Regions from separate parts of the Bradyrhizobium barranii subsp. barranii genome, predicted to be linked through region 2. Evidence: riboswitches for the same ligand, from Rfam matches in the RefSeq annotation. Region 2 holds a riboswitch; each other region holds the start of a gene.
The links. Region 2 has a riboswitch for cobalamin ahead of J4G43_RS17450 (TonB-dependent receptor). Riboswitches for the same ligand answer to the same signal wherever they lie in the genome.
Positions count from the first base shown of each region.

Region 1: linked by a shared signal. The riboswitch ahead of J4G43_RS18765 (DUF1636 family protein) and the one ahead of J4G43_RS17450 (TonB-dependent receptor) in region 2 are both predicted to bind cobalamin.
Region 3: linked by a shared signal. The riboswitch ahead of J4G43_RS18830 (energy-coupling factor ABC transporter permease) and the one ahead of J4G43_RS17450 (TonB-dependent receptor) in region 2 are both predicted to bind cobalamin.

Region 1 is NZ_CP086136.1:3,974,507-3,980,485, forward strand. It holds gene cobD (threonine-phosphate decarboxylase CobD) at 1-197, shown strand, start outside; gene J4G43_RS18755 (cobyric acid synthase) at 186-1,634, opposite strand; gene cobO (cob(I)yrinic acid a,c-diamide adenosyltransferase) at 1,642-2,277, opposite strand; cobalamin riboswitch at 2,318-2,539, shown strand; gene J4G43_RS18765 (DUF1636 family protein) at 2,636-3,010, shown strand; gene cobW (cobalamin biosynthesis protein CobW) at 3,007-4,056, shown strand; gene cobN (cobaltochelatase subunit CobN) at 4,056-5,979, shown strand, end outside.
Region 2 is NZ_CP086136.1:3,659,614-3,665,592, reverse strand. It holds gene J4G43_RS17465 (efflux RND transporter periplasmic adaptor subunit) at 1-1,022, opposite strand, end outside; gene J4G43_RS17460 (FixH family protein) at 1,107-1,499, opposite strand; gene J4G43_RS17455 (hypothetical protein) at 1,602-1,967, opposite strand; cobalamin riboswitch at 2,199-2,407, shown strand; gene J4G43_RS17450 (TonB-dependent receptor) at 2,608-4,521, shown strand; gene J4G43_RS17445 (TonB-dependent receptor domain-containing protein) at 4,488-4,955, shown strand; gene J4G43_RS17440 (GFA family protein) at 5,094-5,501, shown strand; gene J4G43_RS17435 (Cj0069 family protein) at 5,662-5,979, shown strand, end outside.
Region 3 is NZ_CP086136.1:3,987,536-3,993,514, forward strand. It holds gene cobM (precorrin-4 C(11)-methyltransferase) at 1-575, shown strand, start outside; gene J4G43_RS18820 (cobyrinic acid a,c-diamide synthase CobB) at 575-1,885, shown strand; gene cobA (uroporphyrinogen-III C-methyltransferase) at 1,882-2,613, shown strand; cobalamin riboswitch at 2,659-2,876, shown strand; gene J4G43_RS18830 (energy-coupling factor ABC transporter permease) at 2,914-3,591, shown strand; gene cobF (precorrin-6A synthase (deacetylating)) at 3,633-4,382, shown strand; gene cobT (nicotinate-nucleotide--dimethylbenzimidazole phosphoribosyltransferase) at 4,393-5,445, shown strand; gene J4G43_RS18845 (histidine phosphatase family protein) at 5,452-5,979, opposite strand, start outside.

The DNA.
Region 1 (5,979 bases), 310 kb from region 2:
CACAGGGCTGGCGGCTCGTCGGCGGTGCATCTTTGTTTCGCCTCTATGAGACACCCGATGCACTCGCCGCCCAGGAGAGGCTGGCACACGGCCAAATCTGGTCGCGCGTATTCGCGAAACAGCCGGCATGGCTGCGCCTCGGGCTTCCGGGCCGCGAAGCCGAATGGACGCGCCTTGCTGAGGCGCTAGCGCGCTAGCGCGAGCAGGCCGCCGACGTCGAGGTGCTGTTCGATGTGATCGGCGAGGGCATCGAGCGCGCTCTCAACCCTCGCATGATAAGGCTCGTCGCCTGCCGGAATGTCGAGCTTTGCGAGATACGCCTTGCGGAAATCATCCGACGTGAACAGGCCGTGCAGATAGCTGCCTTGCACGCGGCCATCGCGCGAGATCGCGCCTTCGGGCTCGCCGTTCAGTTTCGCAAACGGGCGCGCGCGATCCGGTCCGTCGGTGTGGCCGATGTGGATTTCGTAGGCGTCGATAGGCTGGTCCGTGGCGGCATGGACAGCCGCGACGCGCGTCAGCGTCTTCTGCGGGCTCATCATTGTCGCGACGTCCAGAAGTCCGAGGCCCGGCGTGTCGCCGGCGGGACCTTCGATGCCGTCAGGGTCGGCGACGCTGCGTCCGAGCATCTGATAACCGCCGCAGAGGCCAAGCACATGGCCGCCGCGGCGACGATGCGCCAGGAGATCGATGTCCCAGCCCTGCGCGCGCAGAAAGGCGAGATCGCCGCGGGTGGATTTCGAGCCGGGGATGATGACGAGCCTGATATCGCCGGGGATAGCTTCGCCCGGCCGCACCATGACGAGATCGACGCCAGGCTCGAGCTTCAACGGATCGAGATCATCGAAATTGGCGATCCGCGACAGCGCGAGGCAGGCGATCTTGCATTGGCCCGGCTTGCGCGCATCACTCAGGCCCAGCGCGTCCTCGGCCGGCAGCTCGCCGGCGCGCGCGAACCAGGGCAGCACGCCAAGGCCGCGCCACGCGGTCTTCTGCTCGATCAGCTTGTAGCCGTCGTCGAACAGCGAGGGGTCGCCGCGGAACTTGTTGATGACGAAACCCTGGATCATCGCGGCATCGTCGGGGTCGATCACCGTCTTGATGCCGACGAGCTGGGCGATGACGCCGCCGCGGTCGATGTCGCCGACTAGCACGACGGGCACGTCGGCTTTGCGTGCAAAGCCCATATTGGCGATGTCGGCCTTGCGCAGGTTGACCTCGGCCGGGCTGCCGGCGCCTTCGACCAGCACCAGATCGGCGCGCGCCTTCAGCCGCTCGAAACTCTCCAGCACCGCGCCCATCAACGACGGCTTCATCGCCGCATATTCACGCGCCCGCGCGGTCGCGATGCGCTTTCCCTGCACGATCACCTGCGCGCCGACGTCGGTCTCGGGCTTCAGCAGCACCGGGTTCATGTCGGTGTGCGGCTCGACGCCGGCGGCCAGCGCCTGCAGCGCCTGGGCGCGACCGATCTCGCCGCCGTCGACGGTCACGGCCGCGTTGTTCGACATGTTCTGCGGCTTGAAGGGCAGCACGCGCACGCCGCGCCGCGTGAAGGCGCGGGCGAGGCCGGCGACGACGAGCGACTTGCCTACGTCCGAGCCGGCTCCCTGAATCATTAAAGCCCGCGCCATGGCGTCGTCAGAACTCGACGCCGGCTTGCGCCTTGATGCCGGAGCGGAAGGGGTGCTTGACCAGCGTCATCTCGGTGACGAGGTCGGCGATCTCGATCAGCTCGTCCTTGGCGTTGCGCCCGGTGAGCACGACATGCGTCATCGGCGGCTTGTGCGTTTTCAGGAAGTCGACGACCTCGGCGATGTCGAGATAGTCGTAGCGCAGCGCGATGTTGATCTCGTCGAGCACGACCATGCGCAGACTGGAGTCTGATATCAGCTCCTTGGCCTTCGCCCAGCCGGCCTGTGCTGCGGCGATGTCGCGGGCGCGGTCCTGCGTCTCCCAGGTGAAACCTTCGCCCATCGCATGGAACTGGCAGAGCTCGCCGAAATGGCCGGTGAGCAGGCGCCGCTCGCCGGTGTCCCAGGCGCCCTTGATGAACTGCACGACCGCGCAAGGGAAGCCATGGGCGACACAGCGGACGATCATGCCGAAAGCGGAGGAGGACTTGCCCTTGCCGGCGCCGGTGTGGACGATGATGAGGCCCTTCTCGCCGCTCTTGGTCGCCATGATCTTGTCGCGGGCGACCTTGATTTTCGCCATTTTCGCGGCGTGGCGGGCGTCGGTTTCCTCGGCCGTTTGGGTATCCGGTTCAGGCGTCATCTGACAGGGTCCTTCGGCTTGACAAGAGGCGGCCGGGGGCAAATGGTGGCCCGGCGTTGGTTCCTGTCCTATGACAGGCGAAGAGGGAATGCGATAGGGTCCGAATCGACAAGATTCGGCTCCAAACTGCAGCCGCCCCCGCGACCGTGACCGGAGAGATGCCCGAAGCCACTGATCCCCCGGGGGATCGGGAAGGCGGGGATCGAAGGGCCAAAAGCCCTGCTCCGCAAGCCGGGAGACCTGCCAGCGCGGACGAGTTTTGGACCGGCGGACGGGGTGTTCCGCGACGGGGAAACGGACCTTCGGGGGAATGGTCCGTGTGCCTCTTCGCCTCCCGCTGTTTATCCTGGAAGAGGCGATGACCGTCACACTTCACGTCTGTATTACCTGCCGTGCCGGCCAGACGCTCGACGAGGGTGAGACGACGCCCGGCAAGCGCCTGCATGGTGCGATCCTCGACGCCGGCGTGCCCGAGGGCGTCAATGTGGTTCCCGTTGAATGCCTGTCGGCATGCAGCCAGGGTTGCTCGGTTGCGCTCAGCGCGCCCGGCCGCTGGTCCTATGTCTATGGCCGTCTGTCAGAGGCCCATGCGAGGGACGTGGTCGCGGGTGCTGCGGCCTATGCCGCCGCGCCCGATGGCCTCGTGCCCTGGCGCAGCCGTCCCGAAATCTTCCGCAAGCAGTCGCTTGCCCGCATTCCCCCCATTGCCGTGTTGCCGGAGGCCGCCGAATGAACTCGCTCGCAAAAGTCCCTGTGACGGTGGTCACGGGTTTTCTCGGCTCCGGCAAGACGACGCTGATCCAGTATCTCCTCGCAAACCCTGACGGCAAGAAGCTCGCCGTGCTGGTCAACGAGTTCGGCAGCGAGGGTGTCGACGGCGAGATCCTGAAATCCTGTGCCGATGCGAATTGCCCGGAGGAGAACATTGTCGAACTCGCCAATGGCTGCATCTGCTGCACCGTTGCGGACGATTTCATTCCGACCATGGAAAAGCTTTTGGCGCGGCCGGTGCGGCCCGATCACATCCTGATCGAGACTTCTGGCCTGTCGCTGCCGAAGCCGCTGTTGAAGGCGTTCGACTGGCCGGAGATCCGTTCGCGCATCACGGTCGATGGCGTGATTGCGCTGGCCGATGCCGAGGCTGTCGCCGCGGGCCGTTTTGCGCCGGACCCGGCTGCGGTGGAAGCGCAGCGCGCGGCGGATGGAAATCTCGATCACGAGACGCCGCTGTCGGAAGTGTTCGAGGACCAGATCGCCTGCGCCGACATCGTGTTGCTGACCAAGGCCGATCTTGCGGGGGCCGCAGGGATCGAAGCCGCCAAGGCCGCCATCACCGCCGAGATGTCGCGCCGCGTGCCGATGCTATCCGTCACCGATGGCGCGATCGATGCGCGCGTCATCCTCGGCCTAGGCGCCGCCGCAGAGAACGATCTCGCCGCGCGCCCCTCGCATCACGACGGCGAGGAGGATCACGAGCACGACGATTTCGCCTCCGTCGTGATCGATCTTCCTGAAATCAGCGACATCGACGCACTGGTCGCGTCGGTGCAGCGTCTTTCGCGCGAGCAGAACGTGCTGCGCGTCAAAGGCTATATCGCGGTCGCGGGCAAGCCGATGCGCCTTCTGCTGCAAGCGGTCGGCGAGCGCGTGCGCCACCAGTTCGACAAGCCCTGGGGCGCAGCTCTCAGGCAGTCGAAGCTCGTTGTGATCGGCGAGCACGGCGATATCGACGAGGCCGCGATCAAGGTCGGACTTGGGCTTTCAGGATCTGGTATCTGATGCACGTCGTCTTCCGCGAGAGCCGCGGTCTCGAGGAGACCGCGACGCCAAGGGACATCGGCCAGGACCCGGCCGATCTCGTGGTGCTCTCGTACTCGGATTCCGACCTTGCCGCGTTCGCGGCCGGCTGGCGGCGCGGCCGCAACAGCCTGCCGTCGCTGCGGCTCGCCAATCTCGCGGAGCTGCGGCATCCGTTGTCGGTCGACACCTATATCGAGCGCACGCTGTCGCAGGCGCGCGGCATCCTGGTGCGCCTGATCGGCGGTGAATCCTATTGGCCGTACGGGCTCGCGGCCCTGCAGCAGCTGGCGAAGGACCGCAATATCGTGCTGGCCGTGCTGCCGGCCGACGGCCGCGACGACACGCGGCTCGATGCCTACTCGACCCTGCCGGTTTCGACGCTGCGCCGGCTCAAGGTGCTCTGTGACACCGGCGGTCCTGTTGCAGCCCAGGCCGCGATCGCGCAGCTCGCGTTGGCCTCGGGCCTTTACGCAGGCCCGGTCGTCGGCGAGATGAACCTGCCTGAGATGGGCTTTTACGATCCCGCGCGTGGTGTCATTGCTGCGCCGATGGCAGGCGAGGGAAAGCCGCTCGCGCTCGTGACCTTCTATCGTTCCTATCTCACCGCCGCGGATACCGGGCCGGTCGACGCCCTGATCGCGGCGCTGCGCGAGCGCGGCTTTGACGCGTATGGCGTGTTCGTCACCTCGCTGAAGGCTCCGGGCGTTGCGGATTGGCTGCGGACGTATTTCGCGACGAATCCTCCCGCCGCGATCGTCAACGCGACGGCGTTCTCGGCGATGGGCGACGACGGCACGACACCGTTCGATGCTGCATCGTGTCCCGTCTTCCAGGTCGCGCTCTCATCGGCACGGCGCGAGGACTGGGCGGAGTCGCTGCGCGGCCTGTCGCCCGGCGATCTCGCGATGCATGTGGTGCTGCCGGAGGTCGACGGCCGCCTGTTCGCGGGCGTGGTGAGTTTCAAATCGGCCGCGGAGCGTGATCCCGATCTGCAATTTTCGCATCTGGCGCACCGGCCCGATGAGGAGCGCGTCAAGGCCGTCGCCGCGCGCGTTGCGGCCTGGCGGCGCCTCGCGGACACGCCAGCCGCCGAGAAGCGGGTGGCGCTCGTGCTCTCGAACTACCCGGGCCGTCCACATCAGATCGCGCATGCGGTTGGTCTCGATGCGCTTGCGTCGGTCGAGGCATTGCTGTCTGACCTGACAGAGGCCGGCTTCGATGTTGTGCCGGTCTCCGCACTTGGCGAAACGTTGCTGAAGCAGCGACTGACCTGGAACGTCGCCGATTACCGCGCCGCGCTCTCGCGTCTCCCGCAAGCATTAAAGGATGATCTTGCGCAGGCCTGGGGCGCGCCGGCGGATGACCCGAGTTGTCGCGACGGTGCATTTCAATTCGCGGCCATCGCAAGTGGCCAATCGATCATCGCGGTTCAGCCCGAGCGCGGCGATGCGACGACGCGCGATGCCGACTATCACGATCTCGCCCGCACGCCGCGCCATGCCTATGTCGCGTTCTATCTTTGGCTCCGCGGGCAGGCCATCGATGCCGTCGTGCACATGGGCGCGCATGGCACGCTGGAATGGCTGCCCGGAAAATCCGTGGCGCTGTCGTCCGCGTGCTGGCCGGAAGCCCTGATCGGCGATCTGCCGGTCATCTATCCCTTCATCGTCAACGATCCCGGCGAGGCCGCGCAGGCCAAGCGGCGCTTGGGTGCCGTCACCATCGGCCATCTGCCGCCGCCGCTCGAACAATCCGCGGTGCCGGAAGGCCTCCGTCGGCTCGAACGTCTCCTGGACGAATATTCGACCGCCGATGGTCTCGACCCCGCCCGACGTCAGCGTCTGATCGCCGCGATTCGCGACGAAGCGCGTGCGGCAGGGCTCGAAGACGATCTTGGTCTCG
Region 2 (5,979 bases):
ACGACGGCGATTGTCCCGGTGAAGGTCCGGCCGGCGAAACTGCGCGCGCGCACCGCGACTGACTGCCCCACCGCGATGTTGCCGAGATCGCGCTCGGCCACGTCGACCAGCGCCCAGACCACCGAGGTGTCCGCGATCCGGAACAGAACGTCGCCGGGATTGGCCCGCATCCCTTCGATCGCATTGCGTTCGAGCACGACCCCGTCGCGCGGTGCAGACCAGCGTATGGCGACGGGCGCGGTGTGCGTCTTGTCCATCTCCGCAATGACGGACTCGGGAACGTCGAGATTGACCAGCCGCTGTCGCGAGCCGCGGCCGTACATCTCGACACCGCCGACCGTCTTGGAGGTGATCGTCGCGAGATATTCCGCCGCCGCGGACGCCACCGCCGAACTGTAGATTTCCATCAGCGGCTGGCCGGCCTTCACGCGCGTGCCAGTGGTCACGTCGGCGACCTTCTGCACGAAGCTTTCGGCGCGCATCGCGATCACCGACACGCGGCGTTCATCGAGCTGGATCGTGCCGGGCGCCTTCACCGAGACCCGGATCGAGCGCCGCGCGACGGGCTCGGACTTCACGCCCGCGCGCTGGATCTTGCCGGGCGACAGCTTCACCGTGCCGTCGTCGGCATCGTCGCCTTCGTAAACGGCGACATAGTCCATCCCCATCGGATCCTTCTTTGGGACGGGCGACGTATCGGGCAGTCCCATGGGATTGCGGTAGTAGAGGATTTTTCGCGGCGAAGCCGCCTGCGCCTTCGGCAGCGCCGGCGCGACGGCCGCTCCATCGTCGTCGTAGACCGGCAGATAGTCCCGCCCGCGGTCGTCCTTCTTCGGACCAGCAGACCAGAGCGGCGCACCGCTCGGATCGCGGTAGTAGAGCGGCGTTCGCTCCGCGGCAGCCGCAGCCGATGTTATGTCGGCCTCAGCGAGCCAGCCCGCACCGTTCGAATGCGAGTAGTAGCCGGCCAGGACCAGGCCGCCGCCAAGCGCAAGAGCCGTCAGGAGACGCAGCGTTTTCATGTCGTGTATCCGCGCGCCCGAGAGCGCGCGTCCGTGTGAAGGAAAAAGGGGAATGTCGGGCGCTGCCGGGCAGCGCCCGAACGCTCACTTGATCGCCGTGACGATCACCTTGCCGGTGACGGTCTCCGGTTCGCCCTGCACCTTCACGGACAGCGTCATCTGGTAGCGGCCAGCCATCGGCAGGTCCGTCTTGAAGGCGTACACGCCCGGCTCCCTGGACGGCAGCGGCGCGACCGCCGATTCCATCTCGGCCATCCCGTCCGGGGCCATGTCGAGGCGGGTCTTGAAGATGACCGCATCCGGTATCGGCTTGCCGGTCTGCTTGTTCGTCAGGCGAACGGCGAGCGTGACATCTTCGCCCTTCTTCATCTGCGGAGTGACGGGCTCGAAGGCGTAGTCGCCCGCGCCCGCCATCGCGGCGGAAGCGGCAAGCGAAAGGGTGGCGGCGAGAGCCGCGGTGCTGATCTTGGAAAGCATTGTCCTGTCCTCATGAATTGATCTTTCGCCGTGGCGCGTGAAGCGCGCACGTCAGTCGTCGTCGCGAGCAGGCACGCCGCTCGCGTCTCGGGCTTTGCGAGATCAGATTCGAGGAGGTCGGAAAGGAGGACTGCCGCCGCGGAAGGAAACGACCTGATCCGGGGGAATAGCCATCGTGCTGGCCATGACGGCGAGACGTTCGAACGCCATGGGCCTGACATCACCGAGCGCGATGATCCCACCGACGCAGCAGAAACCCATCCCGCACTTGTAGCCGCCGCTATGGGAGCCTGTTCCCTTCATGTCGGGACAACAATCGTCCATCGACATGTCGGCGTCGCCGCTCATGTGCATGGCCGTCTGCATGCCATCCGACGACATTGCGAGGTTCGCCGCGGACGCGCCAACCGGCAGCATCGCCAAGGATATGGCGATGGCGACTGCCAGGATGGTACGGACGAACTGCATCAATATCGACTTACCTTGTCGGGCCGGAACTCGGCCTCAGTAGCATATTCGGACACCAAAGGCAGTCATTGATCGTGGTCAAGCGTTCGTTACCCAGGCTCGTCCGGAGGCCGGGTTGGACGTTTCGACGCGGTCCTTCGGACTATCGTGCAAAACAGCAACACAAGGCCACCATCGACCGACCGGCCCGTCCAGCAGCCCGCGCGGATGTTGACGCGCTCATCCCCTGATGCCAGTTTCGTGATCGGTAGTGTCCGCAAGGACTCTTCAAGGGAATGCGGTGCGTCCACCTCAGTGGGCAATTCCGCGGGCTGCCCCCGCAACTGTAGGCGGATAGCCGACGACCAAACGAACCACTGGAGCCCCGCTTGGGCCTCTGGGAAGGTGGTCGAAGGCGATGACCCGCGAGCCAGGAAACCTGCTACCAGCCATGGTCACGCGCGAACGCATTGGGCGGGGTGCCCTGATGTCGGACAAGTAGCCGGTGCATCCGCCGCCTGGGGCGAAGGTGGATGACTAAGGCAACCGCGGTGACGGTTTGTTTGCGTCGCCGCAGAGCGTTGTCGTGCAAAATCTTCATTTCCGTGCTGGCGCAAGGCCAGCGTTATCGCGTGCTTTCCTGATTACTCTGCTCTCGTCGGTGTCCTTGTCGTCCGCGGCGCTCGCGCAAAGCGCGACGCAGGACAACCGCTCCCGGGAGGTCGGTCCGGTGATCGTGTCGCCGCCTGCGCCGCGACAGGCTCCTGCCGTCAGCCCGGGCACTCAGAAGCAGCGCGCGGCCCGGCGCGCCGCGGGACGCAATCGTGGCGCCCCTGCTGTCGCCGTTCCGGCCACGCAAGCTCCGAGCGGCCCGGTGCAGACGCCGCTCAACACGGCAGCCGTCACCGACGTCGGCTCCCGGCTCGGCATCACGGCGCGCGAGATGCCGGCGACCGTCGAGGTCATCAGTCAGCGGACGATGCAGGACCTGGGCATCCGGACCACGACCGACGTCGCCAAGGCTGCAGTCGGCGTCACCGGCGGCGATGCGCCCGGCGCGCCCGCCATCTTCTCGATGCGTGGCTTTTCCGGCGACCAGATCTCCACGCTCTACAACGGCATCCCGATCGGGCCGTCGACCATGACCGGCCGTCCCATGGACGTGGCTGGCCTCCAGCAGGTCGAGATCATCAAGGGACCGGACTCGCTGGTGGCGGGCCTCGGTGCGACCGGCGGCGCCATCAACTACGTGAACAAGGCGCCGCACACCGGACCAATCGTCAACGACGCCTTCACCTCCTACGATTCCTTCAACGGCTATCGCGCCGGTTACGGATCGGGCGGCAGCACGCTGATCAACGGCCTCGACTACCGCTTCGACATCAGCCATTTCAACAACAAGGGCTTTATCGACGACACCTATTCGAAGCTCAGCAACGTCTCGGGCCAGCTGAACTATCGCGTCAACGAGAACCTGAGGATCTGGGGCGCGACCGAATACAGGCAGGACAACGACCGCTTCTACTGGGGGACGCCGCTGGTGCCGGCGAACGCGCCGGGCATCGTGCCGACGTATGGCGTCGTCTCCGGCCTCTGGAGCAACTATTACCTCGGCGGCGGCACGCCGGTCCCGGTCACCATCGACGCGCGCACGCTGACCACGAACTACAACGTGCTCGACAATCACAGCGGCGCCGGCGAGCTCTGGCTGCGCAGCGGCTTTCAATGGGACATCACCAACAACATCTCGCTGAAGAGCCAGGTCTATGGCTATGACGCCCACCGGCACTGGTTCAACAACGAGATCTCGTCGTTTGACCAGACCGTAGGCAATTTCGCAGGCGCGCAGAGCATCTACCGCGAGCGCCTGGCGCTCGATCACGCACAGCGACTCTACGGCAACATCACCGACCTCACCGTCAATTCCAATCTCGGCGGAATGGACAATCGCTTCGTCGCCACCGTGGCGGCGAGCAGCAACCAGTTCAACGTCTCGCAGGACACGCTGTTCTTCAATGACTACGTCGACCTCCTCAATCCGGACCGCGGCCTCTACGGCCCGCGCAGCGACGAGAAGATCTACACCCATCTCGACACCGCCTCGCTGTCGTTCGAGGACCGGCTCAAGCTGACCTCGACCTTCGCGCTGATCGGCGGCATCCGTTTTGAGAATATCGAGCTGTCGCGGACCCGCTTCGACGAGAATGGCCTCCTGAAAGCCAACTATCCTTTCTCGAAGACGTTCAATCCGGTCACCGGACGCATCGGCTACACCTGGGACATCGCGCCCGGCGTGATGCTTTACAGCCAGTACGCGACGGCAGCCGACCCGACGGTGGCGAACATCTTCATCCTCAGGCCCACGACGCCGCTGCTGCTCACGACGTCGCGGACCTACGAGACCGGCGTGAAGCTGCTGTCGGCCGACAAGCGCGCGGAGGCCACGTTCTCGGCCTTCGACATCGAGCGCAAGAACGTCTACGTCCCCGAAAGCGGCATCCTCTTCAACGTCGCCGGCAAGATGGCCTCCAAGGCGTCGAGATTGCCGCCGCGGTCAATCCGGTCGCGGGCCTGAAACTGTGGGGTAACGTCGCCTTCGTGCAGTCGCGCTTCATCGACTTCACCTATGTCGACGGCAATGGCGACTTCCAGTCCTATTCGGGCAAGACGCCGCCCAACGTTCCCAACTTCATCGCCAACGCCGGCGCCTCCTATCGCTTCGACACGAAGCTGCCGGTGGAGATCGGCGGCCTCGTCCGTCACGTCGGCGACCGCTTCAACTTCCAGGACAATCTGGTCACGATGGACGCCTACACGATCTTCGACGCATACGCGTTCGTCGATATTCCAAAAGCCTATTTCCCGGGCGTCGACCAGACCCGGATCAGCTTTCGCGTGAGGAACCTGACCAACAAGCTCTACGCGGCGTGGGGCGATCCGGGTTACACCGACCAGATCATCCTGGGCGCGCCGCGCAGCTACGAGGTCGCGGCTTCGTTCAAGTGGTAGTCGCGGATCACCTCGTCCGCGCCGTGGCGGGAGGTGTCACGCGACAGTAGGACGCAATCGCAAATCGATTGCGCCGTTGAAGCCGCAGGTCTCGAGAGCTATCGATCAACGAAACCTCGCTTCCATCGGGAGGAACGCATGAGCACCATCACCGGCGGCTGTCACTGCGGCGCGATCCGCTATCAGGTCGAGGGCGAAGCGATCGTGCACGCGCTGTGTCACTGCCGCGATTGCAGACTTCACGCGGGCGCTCCCGTCGTCGGCTGGACGATGTACGCGGACGATGCCGTCAAGGTGACCAAGGGCGAGCCCAAGGTCTACAGCTCCTCGGAACATGCGCGGCGGCACTTTTGCGGCGACTGCGGAACCGGCCTGTTTTATGTCAATGCCGACATGTTGCCCGGGGTCATCGACGTCCAGAGCGCGACCTACGACGATCCCGACGCCGTACCGGCGACGATGCACATCCAGGTCGCAGAGCGCCTTCGATGGATGGAGCGCGCGCACGAACTGCCGACATTCGACCGCTATCCTCCGCCACCGTAGCGGCGCGCGCGAAGCGTTCGCCGTCTCGATGGAACCGCACAAACACCATCTTGCAACGGCCGGACGATCTCACGTAGATTGATCGGCGTGGGGACGAAGCAGACTCCCCGTGAGACCTCGGTCCAAGCTCTGCGCAGCACGCCATTCGTGGAGCTTGCGCATGGATACCGAACGCCATCCTCCTGTCCGCCATACCGTTGCCATCCTCTCCCGCGGCGACGCCGCCGCGCGCCGGGACGCGACGGCGCAAAACAGCCGCTTCGTCTGCGTTTTCGAAGCACTCGCCGCGGTCGGCATCGAAGCCCGACCGGTGATCTACGACGAGATCTTCGCCGACGCCGTCCGCGATCAACTGCTCGCCGTCGATGGCGTGCTCGTCTGGGTCGATCCGATCCATCAGGGCAAGACGCGCGAGGCCCTCGACCCGCTGCTTCGCGACGTTGCGGCGCAAGGGCCATGGGTGAGCGCCCATCCCGAC
Region 3 (5,979 bases), 330 kb from region 2:
ATGCCGACGGCAAGGATGTTGCTCGCTTGCATTCCGGCGATCTCGCGATCTGGTCGGCGATGGGCGAGCAGCTTCGCCGCCTGCGCGCGCTCGGTATTCCCTACACGGTCACGCCGGGCGTGCCGTCCTTCTCGGCTGCGGCAGCTGCACTGGAGGTCGAGCTGACGCTTCCCGGTCTTGCCCAGACGGTGGTGCTGACGCGCACGCCGGGCCGCGCCAGCGCAACGCCTGAGGGCGAAAAGCTCGCGTCGTTCGCCGCCACCGGTGCGGTGCTCGCGATCCATCTGTCGATCCATCTGCTCGACAAGGTCGTCGCCGAGCTGACGCCGCATTACGGCGCGGATTGCCCGGTCGCCATCGTCTGGCGCGCGAGCTGGCCGGACCAGCGCATCGTTCGCGCCACGCTGGCGACGCTCGATGCCGCCGTCGGCACCGAGATGGAGCGCACGGCACTCATTTTGGTTGGCAAGACGCTTGGAGCGGCGGATTTCGACGAGAGCCGCCTCTATGCCGTCGACTACGACCGCCGCTATCGGCCGGTCGGCGCCGATCCGCGCTTTCCGGAGGCATCGTGATGCCGGCAGGGCTCGTCATCTCCGCGCCGGCCTCCGGCGTCGGCAAGACCACGCTGACGCTGGCGCTCGCGCGCGCCTGGCGCAATGGCGGATTGAACGTGCAGTGCTTCAAGAGCGGGCCCGATTATATCGATCCCGCCTTCCATGCCGCTGCGACGGGGCGCGCTTCCGTCAACGTCGATAGCTGGGCGATGGATCGCGGGACGATTGCTCATCTCGTCGGTCGCGGCACTAATGCCGATGTCGTGCTCGCGGAGGGCTCGATGGGCCTGTTCGACGGCGTCGCGGCGCGCGGCGTCTCCGGCACCGGCGCCACCGCCGACATTGCCGAGATGCTGGGCTGGCCGGTGCTGCTGGTGATCGATCCCTCCGGACAGGCGCAGACGGCGGCGGCGATCGCCGCAGGCCTTCGCGACTATCGAGCCGGTGTGCGCCTTGCCGGCGTGGTGCTCAACCGCGTCGCCAGCCCACGGCATGAAGATCTCGTGCGGCGTGCACTCAACGACGCCGGCATCGCCGTGTTCGGCGCGCTGCCGCGTCATGCCGAGATCAGCCTGCCGAAACGGCATCTCGGCCTGGTGCAGGCCGAGGAGCAGGCCGAGATCGGCAAGCTGATCGACGAAGCCGCGCGCTTCGTCGCCGAGCATGTCGATCTCGATGCGGTGCTGCGATCGGCAGCAAGCTGGTCGCCGCAACCGGCGGTAAACGGCATGAACGTGACGCCGCCCGGGCAGCGCATTGCGTTGGCCCGCGATGCCGCGTTCTCCTTCATCTATCCGCACATGCTGGAGGCCTGGCGCGCGGCCGGCGCCGAGATCTCGACATTCTCGCCGCTTGCCGATGAAGCGCCCGACGCGAGCGCCGACGTCTGCTGGCTGCCCGGCGGCTATCCCGAGCTGCACGCGGGGAAGATCGCGGCCAATGCCCGCTTTCGCAGTGGCTTGCGCGCGTTCGCTGACACACGGCCGGTGCACGGCGAATGCGGAGGCTATATGGTGCTGGGAACCGCTCTGACCGACGCCGACGGCATTCGCCATGAGATGACGGGCCTGCTCGGACTGGAGACGAGCTTTGCCAAGCGCCGCATGCATCTCGGCTATCGTCTCGCTGCGCTCGCCGCGCCGATGCCGGGCCATCAGGTCGGTGCGCGCCTGCGCGGTCATGAGTTCCACTATTCGACGATTATCGCGCAGCCCGATACGCCGCTGGCGGTCGTGCACGATGCAACAGGCGCGGTCATCGCCGAGACCGGCTCGCGGCGGGGACAAGCCACCGGCACGTTCTTCCATCTGATCGCGGAGGATCGGTGAGCGGTTTTGTCACTTTCATCTCGGCCGGCCCCGGCGACCCCGAGCTCCTCACGCTCAAAGGCGCCGCGCGGCTGCGCGATGCCGACGTCGTGCTCTATGACGACCTCGCCTCCGGCGCGATCCTCGATCTGGCCCGGCCCGGCGCCAATCTCGTCGCGGTCGGGAAGCGGGCAGGGCGGCCCTCGACCAAGCAGCACCACGTCAACCGCCTGCTGATCGACTACGCCGCGGCCGGCGTCCGTGTGGTGCGGCTGAAATCGGGCGATGCCGGTATCTTTGGCCGGCTCGAGGAGGAGCTGGAGGCGCTGCGCGAAGCCGGCATCGGCTACGAGATCATTCCCGGAATCACCTCGGCCTGTGTCGCCGCCGCGCAAGCCGGCATTCCCCTGACCCGGCGCCACACGTCGCGCCGGGTGCAGTTCGTGACCGGGGCCGATGTCACCGGCGAGCTGCCGCAGAATTTGAACTGGGCGGCGCTGGCGGATCCCGAAGCGACCACCGTGGTCTATATGGGCCGGCGCACCTTTCCGGCGCTTGTCGCAAAATTGATCGAGCACGGCCTCGCGCCGGATACCCCGGCGCTGTTCGCCGAATCCCTCGGTCGTCCCGACGAGCGGCTGGTCCGCACCACCATTGCCGAGCTGGCCGAACAGCTTGCGCGGGGCGGCGCCGCCTCGACGGCTGCCGTGATCCTGTTCGGCGCGCTGGCGGGCGATTATCCGTCATGACCGTCCCGGCCGCCCTTCGCCCCTTGACGCCCGGCTGGCGAAAGGGGCACACAGGAGACGCATGGTGCTCGGGGTGGTGCAAGCCGCCAGAGCATAATCGGGAATGGGGGTGGGCGGACAGTTGCGCCGCCCAAAACCCCAGCCGCCCCCGCGACTGTAAGCGGTGAGGGACTCCGATCAGCCACTGGGCCGCAAGGCCCGGGAAGGCCGGAGAACCCCAGTGAACCGCGAGCCAGGAGACCGGCCGTGCATGTTTTGTGGCCAAGGCCGTCGGGTGTGACGGCAGGAAGGAACTGAACCATGCATATCGAACCCGGAGTTGTATCGGGCGCCAAGCTCGTGTTGAGTTACGCAACCGGCATCGCCGTCGGCGGCGTTGCGCTGAAGCTCGCGGTCGAGACCGTGCGCGAGCAGGGCATCACGTCGTTCGCGGCGCGGACGCTCGCCACCACGGGCCTCGTGTTCGTCTTCTTCGAGATCCTGCCGCACTTCCCGGTCGGCGTCTCCGAGGTGCACTTCATCCTTGGCTCGACCCTGTTCCTGCTGTTTGGGGCGGCGCCCGCGGCCTTCGGCCTTGCGTTCGGACTGTTGTTCCAGGGCATCTTCTTCGAGCCGCCCGATCTGCCGCAATTCGGCATGAACGTCACCACGCTGCTGGTGCCGCTGTTCGGGATCCAGGCGATCGCCGCGCGGATCATTGCCCGCAACGCCGCCTATGTCGATCTCAGGTATCGGCAGGCGCTGGCGCTGTCGACCACGTATCAGGCCGGCGTCATCGCCTGGGTTGCGTTCTGGGCGCTCTATGGCTCGGGCTTCGGTGCGACCAACCTCGTCAACATCGCGACCTTCGCGGCCTCCTACGCGCTCGTCATAGTGATCGAGCCGCTGGCCGACCTCGGTGTGCTGGCACTGGCAAAATCGCTGCGTGGCGTCACCGCGCCCGGTCTCGTCACGCCGCGCCTGCACAACGCGGCTTAAGAGACAAAGGGGCGGCCGTCATGGCCGCCCCTGAACGCGCGATGCTCACGCTCTCCCTGATAGGCATCGGTTGCGGCGATCCCGAGCAGCTCACGCGCGCCGCCGTTCAAGCCATCAACGCGGCCGATCTCATCCTGATCCCGCGCAAGGGGACGGCGAAGTCCGATCTCGCAGATCTCAGGCGGACGATCTGCGCGGATGTGCTCACCAATCAAACGACGCGCATTGCCGAGTTCGATCTTCCCGTGCGCGATGCCGGTGAAGCGGATTATCACAAGGGCGTGGACGATTGGCACGAGGCCGTGGCCGCGGCCTGGTCGCAGACGATCGCCAGCCATCTCGGTGATGATGGCAAAGTCGCGCTGCTGATCTGGGGCGATCCCTCACTGTATGATTCGTCGCTGCGCATTGCGCGGCGGCTCGATCCCTTGCCTGATATCGACGTCGTGCCCGGCATCACTTCGATCCAGGCGCTGTGCGCGGCGCATGCGCTGCCGCTCAACGACATCGGCGAGCCCTTCCTCGTCACGACGGGGCGCCGCTTGCGCGAGGGTGGCTGGCCGCAGGGCGTCGATACCGTGGTGGTGATGCTCGACGGCGGCACGGCGTTCCAGTCGCTCGATCCTGCGGGGCTGCACATCTGGTGGGGCGCCTATCTCGGCATGCCCGATCAGATCGTCATGTCGGGCGTTCTGGCCGAGATCGCCCCGCACATCGTCGCCGCGCGACAGGATGCGCGCGAACGGCATGGCTGGATCATGGACAGCTACATTCTCAAGCGCCGGCCGTAAGCGAGGCAGCATGCTCCCTGAATGGGTCACCCGGAAATGCCCCGATGTCTCCGCTGTCCACCGCGAGGCGGCGCTCGCGCGTCAGGCGCAACTCACAAAACCGGCCGGCGCGCTCGGCCGGCTGGAGCAGCTTGCGGTCGAGCTTGCGGGCCTGCAGGCGACCGAGCAGCCGCGCGCCGCGCGAGTGCCGATCATCGTCTTCGCCGGCGATCACGGCATCGTCGCGCAGGGCGTGTCGGCCTATCCGCAAGGAGTGACCATCGCGATGATGGCGAATTTTGCCTCGGGCGGTGCCGCGATCTCGGTGCTGGCGCGTGAGCTTGGCTCAAACCTTGAGGTCGTCGACGCCGGTACGCTGGCGCAGGAGGAGATGGCAGGAATCGTCACTGACAAGCCGCGCAGCGGCACGCGCGACTTCAGCGTGGAAGCAGCGCTCCCCCCCACGGAGCTGGCATTCGCCTTCGAAGCCGGTCAGCGCGCAGTCGCGCGCGCAGAAGCCAGCAGGCCCGATCTCCTGATCTTCGGCGAGATGGGCATCGGCAATACCACGACGTCGGCGGCGATTGCGGCGAGCCTGCTCGGCATCAGTGCCGAGGAGATCGCGGGCTGCGGTACCGGCGTCGACGCGGCCGGCCGCGCGCACAAGGCGCGCGTGATCGACGCTGCGATCGCGCGTTACGGCGTTGCGGGCGCTTCGCCGGAACAAATTCTGTGCGCGGTCGGCGGCCTCGAGATCGCGGCGATTTGCGGCGCCATCATTGCTGCTGCGCAAGCCCGCATTCCCGTGTTGATCGATGGCTTCATCGTATCCGTGGCAGCGCTGGCGGCGGTGCGGCTGAACCCGTCGTGCCAGCCATTCCTGCTGCCGTCGCATCAATCGGCGGAGCAGGGACATCGGCTGGTGCTGCGTGCGCTGAACGTGCAGCCGTTGATCAGCCTCGATCTCAGGCTCGGCGAAGGATCGGGGGCGGCCATCGCGCTGCCGCTGGTGCGGCTCGCGTGCAGCCTTCACAACGGCATGGCGACCTTCGCGCAGGCCAACGTGCCGGATCGCCCGGCCTGATCCAGCTCAAGCCGCGCGCTGATTGACCGCGACGACGCGCCAGCCGGTGGCGAGCCGGTCGATCCGGGTCAGTGACAACGGATCGATCACGAAGCGCAGGGCCGCTTGTGGTGTCAGATCCAGCGCAATGCAGAGCGCGGCGCGGATGGTGCCGGAGTGAACGACGAGCGTTGCCGAGCCGGCGCCGATTTGCGCGAGACCCAGCCGGACGCGCGCGACCTGATCCTCAAAACTTTCGCCGCCCGGCGGCCGACCGTGCGCCGGATCGCTCCAGAACTGCGCATAGGTCTCCCCGCCGGTCGCAGCGAGTTCGTCATGCCGCCGGCCGGTCCAGTCGCCAAAATCCTGCTCGCCAAATTCGGGCACCAACGCGGGTTCGAGTCCCAGCGCGCGCGCCGTCTCAACCGTACGTCGCGCCGGGCTCACCAAGCTCGCAGCATCTGGCGGAAGCCTCTGCCGCAACGCCTCCAGTTGCACGCGATCGCCGAGATCGGCGGGCGCGTCGGCCGCGTGGATCGTCCCTTTGACGCCGTC